DNA from 3 places in the Virgibacillus salinus genome. Region 3 is predicted to be linked to each of the others. Evidence: predicted binding sites of a transcription regulator. Region 3 holds the regulator's gene; each other region holds the start of a gene.
What was found. Region 3 encodes CtsR, which represses protease genes until heat stress. Its sites were predicted from a motif close to ATGGTCAATAAAGGTCAAACA; they were not measured.

Region 1 (5,791 bases), on a different contig from region 3:
GGACTGAAGAAGCATTTAGTTATATTCCAACATGCATTAAAAAATGCCTTTTTGCCTGTTTTGACAGTAATAGGTCTGCAGTTTGGTTTATTGCTTGGTGGTGCTGTTTTAACTGAGACAATCTTTTCATGGCCTGGTGTGGGAAGATACGTATACTTGGCTGTTCTTGGACGAGATTATCCAGTTGTTCAAAGTACAATTTTAATCATAGCAATTATCTTTGTCATGGTTAACTTACTTACTGACTTACTTTATAAATACTTCGATCCAAGGATTAAATATGAATAATAGATCTCTAGTGAAAGGATGTGCATCCGATGTCATTGCAGCCTAATCCATTACCAGACCCTAAATTAGCAGAAGCACAAGAAACTAACCAGTCAAAATCAAGTAGCTTATGGGGTGATGCTTTCTCCCGTATTGTTAAAAGTAAAACATCATTAATTGGGTTATGCATCATTCTCATCTTGATTATTACTGCCATATTTGCACCATTAATTGCAACACACAGCCCAACCGATTATGCCTCGCTAACAGATCGATACCAATCACCATCATCTGAGCATATATTAGGTACCGATGAACTTGGTCGTGATATTTTTAGCAGGATTGTTTTTGGGTCTCGAATTTCAATTCAAATCGGGGTAATAGCAGTTGGGATTTCCATGATCATCGGTGTACTTTTGGGTGGAATTGCCGGTTACTTCGGCAGATGGATTGACCAGATTATCATGCGTTTAATCGACATTATGATGGCTTTTCCAAGTATTCTATTAGCTATCGCGCTAGTAGCCGTATTAGGCCCTAACCTCAGAAACGCCATGATTGCAGTTGGAATTGTAGGTATTCCTCAGTTTGCTAGAATTGTCCGTTCAGCCGTCTTATCTGTAAAAGAAACAGAATATATTGAAGCTGCTCGAGCAATTGGGGCCAAACATGGAAGAACTTTAATGCAACATGTACTGCCTAACTGTCTTGCACCAATAATTGTGCAAGCGACGTTAAGTATCGGTACGGCCATTTTGGATGCAGCTGGACTTAGTTTTCTAGGATTAGGAGCACAACCGCCCAAACCAGAATGGGGAGCCATGTTAAGTGATGGCCGTGCTGCATTACAAAACGCGCCATGGGTAGTTGCATTTCCAGGCATGGCTATTTTTCTTGTTGTACTTGGATTCAACTTATTCGGCGACGGATTACGTGATGCGTTAGACCCAAGATTAAAGCAATAATTACAATAGTAGCAATTTGTAGTATGATAAGGTGAAGCAACTGCTTCACCTTATTTTAATTTCTAAGGGGGATATTCAAGTGTTTAAAAAGTATATTCCTGTAATTGTCTGTTTTTCTATTGTCATTCTTTTTACATTTAGTTCAATAGGAAAGTCACAATCAAGGCATATTAATACCTACCCCAACCTCCCAGCACCGATTGCAGAAGAAAAAGTGCTTATCACTTCAGCCGGGCAGGCTACAGAGAGCAGCATTATGTTAAGTATTGCAGATAACCTTAATTTAGAAGCAGATTACCGCCCTAGGGCTCTGGGGACAGATTTATATGATTATAAAAGTGTTGTCATTATACTTGGATTTAGTGCTAACGGACTCTCGCATACTAACAGATCCTTTCAAGAAGAATTGACTCGAACAAAACAACTGGTTAGGGAAGCGAAGTTAGAAAAATTACCTATTATTCTAGTAAATATTTCAGGTGTATTTCGTGATAATATTCAAACATGGCAATTATTTGAACAAACAGCTCCATTCGCTGATTATTTTATCGGGTTAAAAAATATGAAAAAAACAGATAGTTCTATACAGATGCTGCGGGAAAATTCGGTGCCGGTTACCCTAGTGACTGAATTGGACGATCTGCATACCCCGTTTAATTCCGTATTCCGTTAATATGCTGTCAGAAAGGCTGAAATCAGATGACTAATAGAAAAAGCTACTTATTTATCGGATGTTTGGGCTTGTTGTTGGTTACATATGGTGAGATCCTCCCCCCGTTTCTTGATAACTGGTCATTATTCATTGTTGATAGCATTAATGAAAGCATCATAAAACCTGACAGTGGATTACTTTTAATTACATCTTTTGCTTATATTGCCAGATATCTTTTGGTTTTCTTCCTGATTTACTTTGGCTCCATGTTAATAGCACATGCACTTTCAAAAGATTTGGAGTCGATGTCTTTTTCGGTAACGTATATTGGTGTTATTTTATTAACGTTATCTTTATATAGTCAATTTTACCTCGAGCATTTTTCGTACCTTGGTCATATTTTTTCAATAGGAATTATTGTACTTCTGCAATTATACATACCTAAACACAAGCATTTTCACTTCATATTTTCTATTATCCTATTTCTAGTATTACTAGCGGTACAATGGCTACATCTCATTCCAGCACTTACCGAATTTGGCTTTGGAGCAAATGACATAGCTGCAAGTATTAAAATAGCCGATAATTTCTTAACCGGTAATAGTCTTTTTAATACGATTGCAACAATTTTCTTTATCGCTTTCCTTACAATTGCTATAATTTTTACTTTTTTAATACACCTAGTAAACAAACAAACTCATACACTCAAAAAATATCAGGTTCAAGAAGAAGAATTAAAGGAAACACGAACAGCTTTAGTAGAATCAAAGGTTTATGAAGAGATAAATATGCTGGTACACGATCTTAAAACACCACTCGTAACAGTCGAAGGACTAATCTCCCTAATCACTATGAAAATGCAACCAGTAGATGGGTCAGCCTTACACAATTATTTTACACGAATGGATCATTCAGTTGAGAAAATGAAAGATATGATTACAGAAATCCTTTATGAAAATATTAAACAGAAGCTCCCCGTAAAGGAGTTGCTTGAATACGTAACAAGTCATCTAAGTCTGGATGAACAGCTTGTACATATGGAAGTTGAAATTGAAGACAACCTTCCTGCTATTCAAGTAAATAAAATTCGCTTTTCCCGTGCAATATCAAATATTTTGGAAAATGCAATAAGTTCATTTGAAGGAAAAAAAGGATTTATACATATCAATGTCAAAAGTATAGATAATGGTATTTTGTTTCAAATTCAAGACAATGGTCCAGGGATAAAAGAAGAGCATATAAATGATATTTGGCTTGATGGCTTCAGCACGAAAAATTCATCAGGGATTGGTCTTTCCTTTGTAAAACGAGTAGTAGAGAATCACAGTGGTACTATAACGGTCAAAAGTATACGAGGCAGCCATACCCAAATGAACATCACTCTGCCAACACTAAAAGTAGGTGACGAAATCGATGAGCATTACCATATTAATAGTTGATGATAATGAAGACATCCGCTTTACACTTAAAGAAATTTGTGCGTATGCTGGATGGAGCGTAGTAGAAGCATCTACAGGAAAGCAGGCTATTGAACTATTTAAGACGATAGAACCTGACCTTGTTTTACTTGATTATCATATGCCTGATTGGGATGGTCTTAAAACAACAAAGGAATTGCGAAAACATAATACTAGAATTCCAATAATTATTTTAACGGTTGATGAGCGACAAGAAATTGCAAATACCTTTTTACATGCTGAGGCAACTGACTTTGCATTAAAACCGATTAAGGCACCAGATCTAATTTCGAGAATTCGAATCAACTTAAAGGTTGGAAAATTAATTGGTGATAAAGATAACGTGTATGTTGAGAAAGGAATTAGCCAATCTACATTAAATTCGATAAAAAGCTTTTTGATCCAGCAAGACACACCTTCATCCATTAATGAAATTCAACAATCATTACCCATTGCCTATCAAACGGTTCACCGTTATCTAAACTATTTAGAAAGCAAAGGCGAAGTTGAAGCCATCTCACAATACGGTAAGCAAGGGCGTCCGAAAAATAAGTATAAACTTGTTTAGCTGAAACGTTTATATTCTATTGTAAAGGGAAAGATGGGGAAAGAGATTTTATTGCAAAACTTGTGGAACGTTTTTGTTTGACCTTTTTTGACCTATTAGTTATGATAAAAATATCCAACATTTATGGATGAATACGAGATGAAATAAGGAGGATTTTCACATGAATTTAATACCTACAGTTATTGAACAAACAAACCGTGGAGAACGCGCATATGATATCTATTCACGCTTATTAAAAGATCGCATTATAATGCTTGGCAGTGGGATTGATGATAATGTTGCAAACTCAATCGTTGCACAGTTGCTTTTCTTAGAAGCAGACGATCCAGATAAGGATATCTCATTATACATTAATTCACCAGGAGGATCTATTACTGCTGGAATGGCAATTTATGATACAATGCAGTTCATCAAGCCTAATGTATCAACAATATGCACTGGTATGGCTGCATCAATGGGAGCATTCCTGCTAGCAGCTGGTGAAAAAGGTAAACGTTATGCACTTCCAAACAGTGAAGTAATGATTCACCAGCCTTTAGGTGGAACACAAGGTCAAGCAACAGATATCGAAATTCACGCAAAACGAATTGTTGAAATGAAACGAAAAATGAATCAAATTCTTGCTGAACGTACAGGTCAGTCACTTGAAGTTGTAGAGCGTGATACAGATCGTGATAATTTCATGTCAGCTGAGAAATCTGTAGAATACGGCTTAATTGATAAAATTTTGGAAAGAAACTCAGATAAGAAATAAATTGAAACATAAAGAGGTTATCCCATTTTGGGATAACCTCTTTATTTAACTTTAATGGTAATTTTAGTTACTTATCTTTCATTCTATGTTTTTGAAACGAATGCAGTTAAATGATTTAATGCAATCTCTTCATCTGCACCCTCTGCAAGCAATGTAATAGTCTCTCCAGAAGTAATAGCTAAGCTCATCAAGCCCATAATACTTTTCGCATTAACCCGTTTTCCATTCTTTTCAAGAAATAAATGTGCTGAATAGCGATTTGCTTCCTGAACGAATTGAGCGGCTGGTCTCGCTTGCAGACCTGCATCTAGCTCAACTTTCACCGATTTCTCAACCAAATCTCTCATCCTCCTCATCTGAAATCGTTTTCAAAATAATGTTAGAAAACCCGGCTTATCGCCAAGCCCTTAATGGCGAAAGCCTTAATTGCACTTATGCAGTTAAAAAGTATTTTATACTTCCTAACTGCTAAAAAAAGACAGCAGCATGGTAAATATTTCTTTATCTAGCTGCTATTGTCTCCAAAATAGTATTATATTGATGGATAGTATATCATACTGCGAATAGTTCTGTAACTTATTCACTCATTCCGAAAACGTTCCATCATGTTGAATTTTTTCAGCGAATTCATCAATCTTTTTTAGACGGTGGTTGACACCGGATTTGGATATTTTCCCACTAGAAACCTGTTCTCCCAATTCTTTTAGAGAGATATCTTGATGCTGAACACGTAATATCGCAATTTCACGTAGTTTTTCCGGAAGAGCGTCAAGTCCGACTTCCCTTTCAATTAGCTTTATATTCTCGATTTGACGAAATGCGGCTCCAATTGTTTTATTCAAGTTTGCAGTTTCACAATTAACAAGTCTGTTAACGGAATTTCGCATATCTCGGACAATCCGCACATCTTCAAACTTAAATAGCGCATTATGAGCTCCAATAATACTTAAAAACTCTGTGATTTTTTCTGCTTCCTTCAAATATGCAATATAGCCTTTTTTACGTTCCAATTCTCTAGCTCGAAGATTGAAATTATTTAACAAATCACAAAGTGCAGTATTGTGCTCCTGATACGAATTAAAGATTTCTAAATGGTAAGAGGATGTTTCCGGATTATTAATGGAACCA
Region 2 (5,791 bases), on a different contig from region 3:
TTCCAGTATGTGTATTTAAAATTCGTACTTTAAAAAATGGATCAATTTGAATCAGAGCATTTTGCTTAGCTATTTCAATAGGGATCCGTTGTTTCAGTATTTGACTGATATACTTGGCATATGTTTTGGTTGAATATAGTTTTCCCGAGTCAATAATCCGATCTACTTCGAATGACTTCATAACATGTGTCAGGCCGCCAATATGATCAATATCAGGATGTGTAGCAATAAGTAAATCAATTTTTTCAACGTTATGGTCTTCTAGGAACCCAACTACTTTTTTCCCAGCTTCAGGAGGTCCACCGTCAATCAGTATATTTTTATCAGAAGGCGTTTGTATCAAAATACTATCCCCCTGGCCAACATCAATGAAGTGGACATCCATTTCGGTTTGTTCCCCATATACGTTATGACCAGAACCGGTTAAAACAAAGAACACCAACAACATGGTCGAAGCACTCACTCGTAAGTATCTCTGCATGAAAGACATCCTTTATCAATTTTTAATCTCTATATAGTTTTTCACCGAAGTGGATTAATAATACGTAGTACCGTGGTTATTGCGGTGTCAATTAACGAAACTTCTTGAGGCAGGATTCGATAGTTGAATAAAGTCCTCTGCACATAAAAAGCCGCTGACACCTTATGTCAGCGGCTTCCTATTGTTAAATGTTATTCACTTTTTACGACAACAATGTCGCCATTTGTTACTTCTACTTGAACAGCCTTAACTATTTCTTCTTCCAAAATCAGATCTGTTAATTGATCTTCAATTTTATCTTGGATAACTCGGCGTAAAGGTCTTGCACCAAAACGGCGGTCATAGCCAAGTCTTGCTAATTCTCTTTTTGCATCATCAGATACTGTTATACTAATATCGTTTTCCTCAATTCTTTCTTCTAGTTCTGCAAGCATTAGATCAACAATCTCAATTAAATGATCCTCAGCTAGTTCATTGAAGTTAACAATACCATCGAAACGGTTTAAGAATTCAGGTTTAAAATAATCACTTAAGTTTTCAAGTGTTGAAACTGATTCATGTTCATCTTTGTTAAATCCAACATTAACTTCCTTCACACCAGTTCCAGCATTACTTGTCATGATAATTACGGTGTCTTTAAAACTTACTGTTCGACCATGTGAATCAGTCAAATGGCCATCTTCCATAATTTGCAGGAACATATTCTGTACATCTGGATGTGCTTTCTCGACTTCATCCAGCAAGATGATTGAATATGGGTTGCGTCGAACACGTTCTGTTAGCTGCCCCGCTTCTTCATGCCCCACATAACCTGGTGGTGACCCAATAATTTTAGACACTGCATGCTTCTCCATATACTCACTCATGTCAAGACGAATTAAGCTTTCACGGGAACCGAATAATTCTTCGGCGAGTGCTTTAGTCAATTCGGTTTTCCCTACACCAGTTGGACCAACAAATAAGAATGATCCAATTGGACGATATTTTGATTTTAAACCTGCACGACTGCGGCGAACTGCTTTGGCTACTTTGTTAACTGCTTCCGGTTGTCCGATAACTTTTGTTCCAATATTTTCTGCGATATTTTTCATTTTCTCTTGCTCGTCAGTTTGCAGCTTTGTTACGGGTATACCAGTTTTTTCTTCAATAATTAATTGAATATCAGCTACATCAACATCGACAACCTGTTCGTCGTTTTTAGCTGTTTCCAGTTGCTTTTGCAATTGAATTTCCTGATAGCGTAAATTCGCTGCTCGTTCATAATCTTCTTTTTCTGCAGCTTGTTCTTTTTCACTGACAATTTCGTCTATCTTTTGCTGAATTGAATTGGAATCTTTTTCTGCATTTGAAAGATTTAAACGTGAACCAACTTCATCCATAAGATCAATAGCTTTGTCTGGTAAGAAGCGGTCCTGAATATAGCGCTGTGATAATGTTACAAACGCCTTAACTGCCTCTTCAGAGTATCGAACTTCATGGAAGCTTTCGTAACGAGATTTTATTCCGTTTAGTATTTGAATTGCCTCATCTGCTGAAGGCTCTTTCACGATAATTGGCTGGAAACGACGCTCAAGTGCCGCATCCTTCTCAATTTTACGATATTCCTTTAATGTTGTAGCACCTATCAATTGCATTTCGCCTCGAGCTAATGCAGGCTTCAGAATATTTCCTGCATCCATCTGCGAGCTTTCTGCAGTACCAGCTCCTACTAATAAATGAATCTCATCAACGAATAAGATTACATTTTTACGTGATTGCAACTCTTGAACAAGTTGCTTCATGCGTTCTTCAAATTGTCCACGAACACCTGTGTTTGCTACAAGTGAAGCAACATCTAATAGATATATTTCCTTGTTCATAAGTTTGGCAGATACATTTCCCTCAGCAATTCGGAGGGCTAGTCCTTCAGCAATAGCTGTTTTACCAACACCAGGTTCACCTATTAGAACAGGATTGTTCTTATTTCGACGATTCAATGTTTCAACGACTCGTTTCACTTCATTGTCACGGCCGACAACTGGGTCAATTAAGCCAGCGCGTGCTGCATCTGTTACGTTTTTACCAAGCTGATCCAATAATCCATCGCCATTACCTGTTTGTTGTTGTGTCTTTGTTCCGGTATAGCTTTGACCATTTCCTTGGAAAAATTTATCCGAAAAACTATCTTGATTATTCTGAGCTGATCCATAACCACCGTTCATTAATTGACCTTGTATCTCTTTGAAACATTCATTACAAACGTGCATATGCATTTTCTCATTGTTGATTTGCATGGCTACATTAATTGATGCTGGGTGAATACCACATTGTTGACACTTCATATGTCACTCCTCCTTGTGATTTCAATTTATTATAAAAAGGTTTGACTTTGACTATATTTGACCTTTAACTTTATTATACTCTGACCAATTTTGACTTTCAAGTATTAAAGATTAATTTTTATTAAAAATCTTGATCATTATTTTGATATATCCGATCACTGATATTCTAAAACATATCTAATTGTTATTTTCCTTTTAATTTACATATAATAATGTTTAAAACATTCGTTAAAGGGTTCTTATGAAATCGTACCCCTTCAACTTTGAGGACAAGCCTTAAAATTGATAAACCTTAGTTGCACTTATGCAGTAAGAAAGTACCTATCAAAAAGACTAACTTTCGTCGGCAGCCTGAAGCGGAGGAATTATTGTGCACGATTTAAGATTGGAACGAAGGAAACAAAAAAGATCAAAAAAGCGAAGGAAACAATTACTGTATTCAGTTATCTTTCTTATAGTAATTATTATTGGAATTGGTAGTTACTTATTACTTCAAACATACAATACTGCTAAAGACTCCTATAGTGGATTAGATCGACCTGGAGGGAAATCCGAACTGCGGAGCGATACAGTAAAAATCGGAGAGGATCCTATTTCAATTTTGTTGATGGGGATTGAAAACTATTCTTCCGGCGGGAAAAATGGACGTGCCGATACGCAAATAGTCGTTACACTCAATCCAGACACGAACAAGATGACAATGACATCGATTCCAAGAGATACCAGAGTTGATTTACCGACAGAAGCTGTGGGACAGGAAAATGCAGGATCTCATAAAATTAATGCGGCATATACTTATGCCTCCCTTTCCGGTTACAGCGCACCAAAACTAACGGTCGAAACAGTGGAAAATTTGCTTGATATTCCAATTGATGAGTATGCTGTAGCCAACTTCGAAGGTTTTCGTGATATTGTTAATGCACTTGGGGGTGTAACACTAGACATTAAGAAAGGTTTTTGGGAGAAAAATATCTATAATAATGATAAGAGAATTTATTTTACGGAAGGTACCACAAATTTAAGTGGTGAAGAAGCACTGGCTTTCGTCCGAATGCGAAAAAGAGCAGTTAATAATACTTACCCTCGCGATGAAAGACAGCGCCAGTTTATTAAAGCAGCTATTAGCGAAGCAATATCAGTTGGTACTATTTTTAAAGTTGGAGAAATAACAGATATACTCGGTGAGCACGTTAAATCCAGCTTAAAACCAGCTGAAATTTATGCTCTAGAAAAGGAATATTCCTCAATAGATGCCACAGCTATTAAAACATTTGAAATATCAGGATCCAATCACCGGATAAATGGGATATCTTTTTTCATCCCTACTGATCAAGACCTTGCCGAGATATCCAGAAAACTAAAGAAGGAGTTGGGGTTGCCTGCTGATAAAGTTCAGGATGAATGATAATGATAAGAATAGAAAGGTCCAAACGTCGATTCCCCTCATTTTTATGACGTTTGACTTTAACTATTTCTTTTACTCACCAGCTCCTAATTAATTTGCATAAATCCATTGACTTGTTTTCTTTTTTCTGTAAAATAATAATTGAAAATGAAATTCATTATCAATTAAGTACATACACTTAAAACCAAAGGAGATTACTATATGAATAACAGATTCTTTATAATCAGCATGATCGGTTTATTATCTATATTTTCATTAGCTGCATGCGGAAATAATTCAGAGGATGGTGATTCTTCTGGGGAGTCTAGTGATGCTAAAGGAGAAATTAATCTTTATACAGGGCGTCATTATGAAACTGACCAAGAATTATATGACCAGTTTACAGAAGAGACAGGAATCCAAGTTAATGTTATTAAAGGTAAAGATGATGAGTTAATAGCACGTTTGGACCGTGAAGGAAAAGCATCTGAGGCTGATCTATTTATTACAGCTGATGCAGGACGTCTGCACATTGCAAAAGAAAAAGGGCTACTGCAGGAAGTAAAAAGTGACAAGGTTAATAAAAATATTCCAGATAAGTATCGTGATGAAGAAAATAATTGGATTGGATTAACGAAGCGAGCTCGTATAATTACTTATCATAAAGACCGTGTTAATCCTGAAGATATTCAAACATACCAAGATCTAACATCCGATACTTTCCAGGATAAAGTTCTAATTCGTTCATCTTCTAACATATATAACCAATCTTTATTAGCATCACTAATTGCTATCAATGGTGAGGAAGGTGCTACAAAATGGGCTTCAGGAATTGTAGATAATATGGCAAGAGACCCAAAAGGTGGAGATCGTGACCAGGCAATTGGAGTTGCTGCAGGTGAAGGTGATGTAGCAGTAATGAACACCTATTATTTAGGTAAAATGCTGAATTCTGAAGAGGAAGAACAAGTAAAAGCAGCTGAACAGCTTGGTATCATTTTTCCAAATCAAGAAACAACTGGCACCCATGTAAACATTAGTGGAATCGGTTTGACAGCAAGTAGTAAGAATAAAGAGAATGCTATTAAATTCATAGAGTTTTTAACAACTAAAAATGCTCAAGAGCAATTTGCCAAAGCTAACTTTGAGTACCCTGCCAATCCAGATGTGGAACCTACTGAGCTATTGAAATCATGGGGTGAATTCAAGGAACAGGATCTTAACCTAACTGAGTTAGGAGAAAATAACGATACAGCAATTAAGATAATGAATAAGGTTGGATGGAAATAACTTAACTTATCACTCATCCTTAATGGTGAAATTATAAATGACTTATGCAGCAAGAAAGTATTTCCTTAGCTGCTTAAAAATACTGCATCAGTATTTGAAAAAGATGCAGTATTTTTATATACATTATAATTGAGAACTGTTATCATTGATATATTAATACCTTTTTTATTATCATGTGTAGAACCTCATCCATGACTAAGGGAAGTGTACGTTTTTGAAGCTGTATCGAAAGTTACCTGGTTATTTGAACTTATGGACATTTTTATCCTTATTTATTGTTATTCTGATTTTGCTACCAAACGTTTCAATTTTATT
Region 3 (5,791 bases):
ACAAGTCGAAATCGAACGAGTTGATAACAATCTTCGTAATATATTTATTAAGATTTATCCAAATCAAGATTTAGATCGTGTATCACTGTTCGAAGAAGTATCAAAAATAAAACATGTCAAAAATATCATTGAGCGAAAATAATTTATTAAGAACCTTGCGATTAGTTATATCGTAAGGTTTTTTTCATAAATTAAGCAAGCAACATGGCTGTCGATTGCGCAGCCACCATCTGTCATGAAAATGTTGTAATCGAATTTTCATATAAATAATGTTGAAAGGTTTTGCGAACACCAGGGACCTTATTTCTTACAAATCCCATCTATTAACCAAGATATATGTAAAGTAAGGGCTTCTGTGTCCGGATAAATTCTAAAAGGTAACTTTTTATAGAAATAGCGTCTCCTGTGTCCGCTAAAAAATAAAAGGTTTAGAAAAAATTTATTTCGCTAAACCTCCGTTGCTCCGCAATGCGCAACCATCTGTTATGAAATTGAATTTGTAATAGAGCTAGAGAGGTGTTTTCATACAAAATAATAGATCCTTTGAATGCATAAGTGCAATTAAGGATTATCTATATTAAGGGTTGGCGCTAAGCCAAGTTTTCTAATGTTTCATTTATCTTTAACTTGGCTAAAATATGTATAGAACATTGTATTTGCATAAGAATTAATTTAAAGTATAATAAAAATATAGTCAAAGTTAGTCAAAGTCAAAACTAAAAATTAAAAAGAGTTGGAAAGACATAAAAGGGTAAATCATAAGATGAAAGTGGGGGAGGGTATATGAGTAACATTTCAGATATAATTGAACAACATTTAAAGAAAATTCTGGAGGCTGCTAGGCAGGATGCGATTGAGATTAAACGAAGTGAGATCGCTGATCAATTCCATTGTGTGCCATCACAAATTAATTATGTGATTAATACACGCTTTACAGTGGAAAAAGGGTATATAGTTGAAAGTAAGCGTGGTGGTGGAGGATATATCCGTATTATCCGGATTCAGCATCAGGACAAGTCTGAATTAATTGATGATATTATAGAGATGATAAATCCTCAAGTAACACAACAAGCTGCACTTGATATACTGGAAAGGTTGCTAGAAGAAGAAATTGTTACAAAACGTGAGGCGAAAATTATTTTAAGCGCTATTGGCAGAAATACACTGGCATTTCAATTACCTTTACGAGACGAGGTTCGCGCCCGTGTGTTAACTTCAATGCTTTCGACTTTAAAATATTTAAATAAATAAAAGGGGAGAGAATATATGGAATGTCAAGAGTGCCATAAACGGCAAGCTACCCTTCATTTTTCGCAAGTTATTAACGGCAATAAAACAGAAGTACATGTTTGTGAAGTCTGTGCAAAAGAAAAAGGATATATGACATATCCTGAAGAAGGATATTCCCTTCATAATTTATTATCTGGTTTATTTAATTTTGATACTTCATCTATAGACAATCAAAAGGGCTCATCATATAAACAGGCACAAGATTTGCAATGTCCGCAATGTGAAATGAGGTTTTCTGAATTTAAACGTGTTGGTAAGTTTGGTTGCGCTGAATGCTACCGGACCTTCTCTGAACGTTTAGATCCAATTCTTCGTCGTGTGCATAGTGGTAATACGAAGCATCATGGCAAGATTCCTACCCGTAAAGGTGGAGATTTGCACATGAAGAAGGAAATAGAGTCACATAAGGCAGAATTACACCATTTAATTGAAAATGAAGCTTTCGAGGATGCTGCAAAGGTTAGAGATAAAATTAAAGAATTGGAAAAACAGATGCGAGGTGATAATACATGACCTTACAAAACTTTATGAATGAAGCCATTAGCCCATGGATGAGAGAAGAAGGTCCTGATAGTGATATTGTATTGAGCAGCCGGATTCGGTTGGCACGTAATTTTGCAGATTATTCATATCCAATATTAGCTAATCAGAAAGACCTTCAAAGCATAAGTCAGTTTTTTCAGGATGAATACGAACATAAATCTTTTCAGGATTACCTGAATTTCGAATTTATACCTATTAGCAGTCTAAAACCAGTCGAAAAGCGTGTTCTGGTAGAAAAACATTTGATTAGTCCGCACTTAGTGGAGCATGATAATTCCGCAGCAACACTCATTTCAAAAAACGAACAAGTATCTGTTATGATAAATGAAGAAGATCACATTCGGGTTCAGCTTTATTTTCCCGGTTTCCAATTAAATAAGGCACTTGAAAAAGCTTTCGAATTTGATGATTGGCTAGAAGAAAAAATTGATTATGCATTTGATGAGAAACATGGCTATTTAACTACTTGCCCGACAAATGTTGGAACAGGGATGCGGGCTTCTGTTATGATGCACCTTCCGGCATTAGCATGGTCTCAGCAAATTAATCGGATGATACCGTCAATAAATCAGCTGGGCCTTGTTGTTCGTGGTATTTATGGTGAAGGCAGCGAAGCTATTGGAAATATATTTCAAATTTCCAATCAGATTACACTAGGGAAATCCGAAGGAGATATTGTTGAGGATTTACAAAGTGTTGTCCAGCAGTTAATTGAACATGAACGTAATGCTCGAAATAGAATAATGGAGCAGTCGAGTACGAAATTAGAGAACAGAATCTATCGATCATACGGAGTATTGGAATATAGCCGAATATTGGAATCAAAAGAAGCAGCAAAGTGTCTATCGAATGTTCGGCTTGGAATTGATTTGGGAATTATAGAAAAAGTACCTCGTAATATACTTAGTGAGTTAATGGTTCTCACTCAACCTGGTTTTTTACAGCAATATGCAAAAAAGAATTTAACAGCGAGTGAGCGAGATGTATTTAGAGCATCATTAGTTCGTGAACGGCTGCAATTAGAGAAATAGGTAGGAGGAAATCGATATGATGTTTGGACGTTTTACAGAAAGAGCACAAAAAGTGTTAGCATTATCCCAGGAAGAAGCAGTACGACTGGGCCACAATAATATTGGCACAGAGCATATATTATTAGGACTTGTTCGTGAAGGTGAAGGCATTGCTGCAAAAGCACTGCAATCATTAGGATTAGAGGTTCCAAAAATACAAGAAGAAGTGGAAAAGCTAATTGGTGTAGGCAAACAACCAATGCAAACGATTCATTACACACCACGAGCTAAGAAAGTAGTCGAGTTATCTCAGGATGAAGCACGTAAATTAGGTCATTCTTATGTAGGAACGGAACATATTCTATTAGGTTTAATACGTGAAGGCGAAGGTGTTGCAGCACGTGTTTTGAATAACCTTGGTGTCAGTCTAAATAAGGCGCGGCAACAAGTACTTCAGCTATTAGGCAGTAACGAATCGCAAGCAGGTCGCCAGGGACGTGGTAATGCACAGGCATCAAGCGCGAACACTCCAACATTGGACTCACTGGCACGTGACTTAACTGTTAGTGCAAAAGAAGGAAATGTTGATCCGGTTATTGGTCGTGGGAAAGAAATTGAAAGAGTAATTCAAGTACTTAGCCGCCGGACTAAAAACAATCCTGTCTTAATCGGGGAGCCGGGTGTCGGTAAAACAGCTGTTGCGGAAGGATTGGCTCAGCAAATAGTCGATAATGAAATTCCAGAAACATTACGTGATAAACGTGTTATGACACTAGATATGGGAACTGTAGTTGCAGGAACCAAATATCGTGGCGAATTTGAAGATAGGCTTAAAAAAGTGATGGAGGAAATTCGTCAGGCAGGCAACATTATCCTGTTCATCGATGAATTGCATACATTAATTGGAGCTGGTGGAGCAGAAGGTGCTATCGATGCATCCAATATTCTTAAACCCGCATTATCCCGTGGCGAACTGCAATGTATTGGTGCCACTACACTTGATGAATATCGTAAATATATTGAAAAGGATGCTGCGTTAGAACGGAGATTCCAGCCAATTCAGGTAGATGAACCAACATTGGAAGAAACGGTTCAGATTTTGAAGGGGTTACGTGACCGCTATGAGGCCCATCATCGTGTGACAATTCCGGATGATGCTGTAGAGGCAGCAGCAAATCTGTCAAACCGTTATATTACAGACCGGTTTTTACCAGATAAGGCCATTGATTTAATTGATGAAGCAGGTTCTAAAGTTCGACTGCGCTCTTATACAATTCCGCCAAACTTAAAGGATTTGGAACAGAAACTGGAAGAAGTTCGTAAAGAGAAGGACTCCGCAGTACAAAGTCAGGAATTTGAAAAGGCGGCATCGTTACGTGACTCAGAACAGCGTCTGCGTGAAGAATTAGAAGAAACCAAGAGTAAATGGAAAGAAAAGCAAGGTCAGGAAACTTCAGAGGTATCTGTTGAAGATATTGCTAAGGTTGTTTCTACATGGACTGGTGTGCCTGTTTCTAATCTCACCAAAGATGAAAGTGACCGTCTGTTAAATTTGGAGAAAACATTACATGACCGTGTAATTGGTCAGGAAGAGTCCGTAAACGCAGTATCAAAAGCAATCCGCCGTGCTCGAGCTGGATTAAAAGATCCTAAACGCCCCATTGGGTCATTCATTTTCCTAGGTCCAACAGGGGTCGGTAAAACCGAACTTGCACGTGCGTTAGCTGAGGCAATGTTTGCTGATGAGGAAGCGATGATTCGAATTGATATGTCTGAATACATGGAAAAACATTCTACTTCCCGTCTTGTAGGATCCCCACCTGGATATGTAGGCTATGAAGAAGGTGGTCAGCTTACTGAGAAAGTACGAAGAAAACCATATTCAGTTGTATTATTAGATGAGGTTGAGAAAGCCCATCCAGAAGTATTCAACATCTTACTACAGGTACTTGAGGATGGTCGCCTAACTGATTCAAAAGGCCGTGTCATTGATTTTCGTAACACTGTTCTCATCATGACTTCCAACGTAGGTGCAGATGAGTTGAGACGGAATAAATATGTTGGTTTTAACTTGGAAGAAGAGAATCAGGATTACAATAATATGAAAACCAAAGTAACCGAAGAGTTGAAAAAAGCATTTAGACCAGAGTTCTTAAATAGAATTGATGAAACGATAGTATTCCATTCATTAGAGCGCAAACACATGAAGGATATTGTCACATTAATGATTAAACAATTGCAGCATCGTTTGAAACAACAGGAAATAGAATTCACGCTTACAGATAAAGCGGTAGAAAAGATCGCTAATGAAGGATTTAATCCTGAATATGGGGCACGCCCATTACGCAGATCCATTCAAAAGAATATAGAGGATTTACTATCTGAAGAATTGCTGAAAGAAACTATTTCAAAAGGTGAAAAAGTAAAAATAGGGTTAAATAACAAGGGAGAATTTACTGTCTTATCCTAAGAAGGCTCTAAATATACTGCAAAAAGCTGAAAGGTACCTCCCTTTCAGCTTTTTTAGCAGTTAAGAAAGTATAAATACTTTCTTACTGCATAAGGGCAACTAAGGCTTATCTATATTAAAGCTTGGCGATAAGCCAAGTTTTCTAAAGCAATGCTTAAAAGCTTATTGTTATTAACTAAAAAAAAGCTGAGAGCTATGACACCGCTTCGGAAATACAGTTCGCTTTCCGTGGGCGGCTGATGAGCCTCCTTGCTCCTACGTCGCTGCGTAGTCTCATCTAGGCCTCAGTTCCCACAGGAGTCTACGTGTATTTCCTCCGCTGTTGACTGGAGTAGGAATCGCTATATAAATGTGTGACAGCACTACACTAGTCCGGGTGAGCGGAGGGCGGTGACTCCAGTGGGAACAGCACGTGTCCGAAGACCCCGCAGTGCAACTAAATGAAGGCCGACTAAAACCGTCCTTTGCGGACAACGTC

Region 1: the regulator CtsR is predicted to act here: its motif matches at 3,984-4,004, upstream of clpP (ATP-dependent Clp endopeptidase proteolytic subunit ClpP).
Region 2: the regulator CtsR is predicted to act here: its motif matches at 2,847-2,867, upstream of BLS02_RS17300 (ATP-dependent Clp protease ATP-binding subunit).

What each region holds. Positions count from the first base shown of each region.
Region 1 is NZ_FNKD01000001.1:1,256,313-1,262,103, reverse strand. It holds gene BLS02_RS05925 (ABC transporter permease) at 1-288, shown strand, start outside; gene nikC (nickel transporter permease) at 318-1,232, shown strand; gene BLS02_RS05915 (DUF6305 family protein) at 1,312-1,905, shown strand; gene BLS02_RS05910 (sensor histidine kinase) at 1,932-3,323, shown strand; gene BLS02_RS05905 (response regulator) at 3,298-3,909, shown strand; gene clpP (ATP-dependent Clp endopeptidase proteolytic subunit ClpP) at 4,070-4,663, shown strand; gene BLS02_RS05895 (HPr family phosphocarrier protein) at 4,747-5,001, opposite strand; gene whiA (DNA-binding protein WhiA) at 5,248-5,791, opposite strand, start outside.
Region 2 is NZ_FNKD01000005.1:25,936-31,726, forward strand. It holds gene BLS02_RS17295 (ComEC/Rec2 family competence protein) at 1-481, opposite strand, end outside; gene BLS02_RS17300 (ATP-dependent Clp protease ATP-binding subunit) at 673-2,802, opposite strand; gene BLS02_RS17305 (LCP family protein) at 3,173-4,207, shown strand; gene BLS02_RS17310 (Fe(3+) ABC transporter substrate-binding protein) at 4,409-5,476, shown strand; gene BLS02_RS17315 (ABC transporter permease) at 5,697-5,791, shown strand, end outside.
Region 3 is NZ_FNKD01000006.1:73,160-78,950, reverse strand. It holds gene BLS02_RS18650 (MgtC/SapB family protein) at 1-142, shown strand, start outside; gene BLS02_RS18645 (CtsR family transcriptional regulator) at 784-1,251, shown strand; gene BLS02_RS18640 (protein-arginine kinase activator protein McsA) at 1,267-1,803, shown strand; gene BLS02_RS18635 (protein-arginine kinase McsB) at 1,800-2,864, shown strand; gene clpC (ATP-dependent protease ATP-binding subunit ClpC) at 2,881-5,313, shown strand.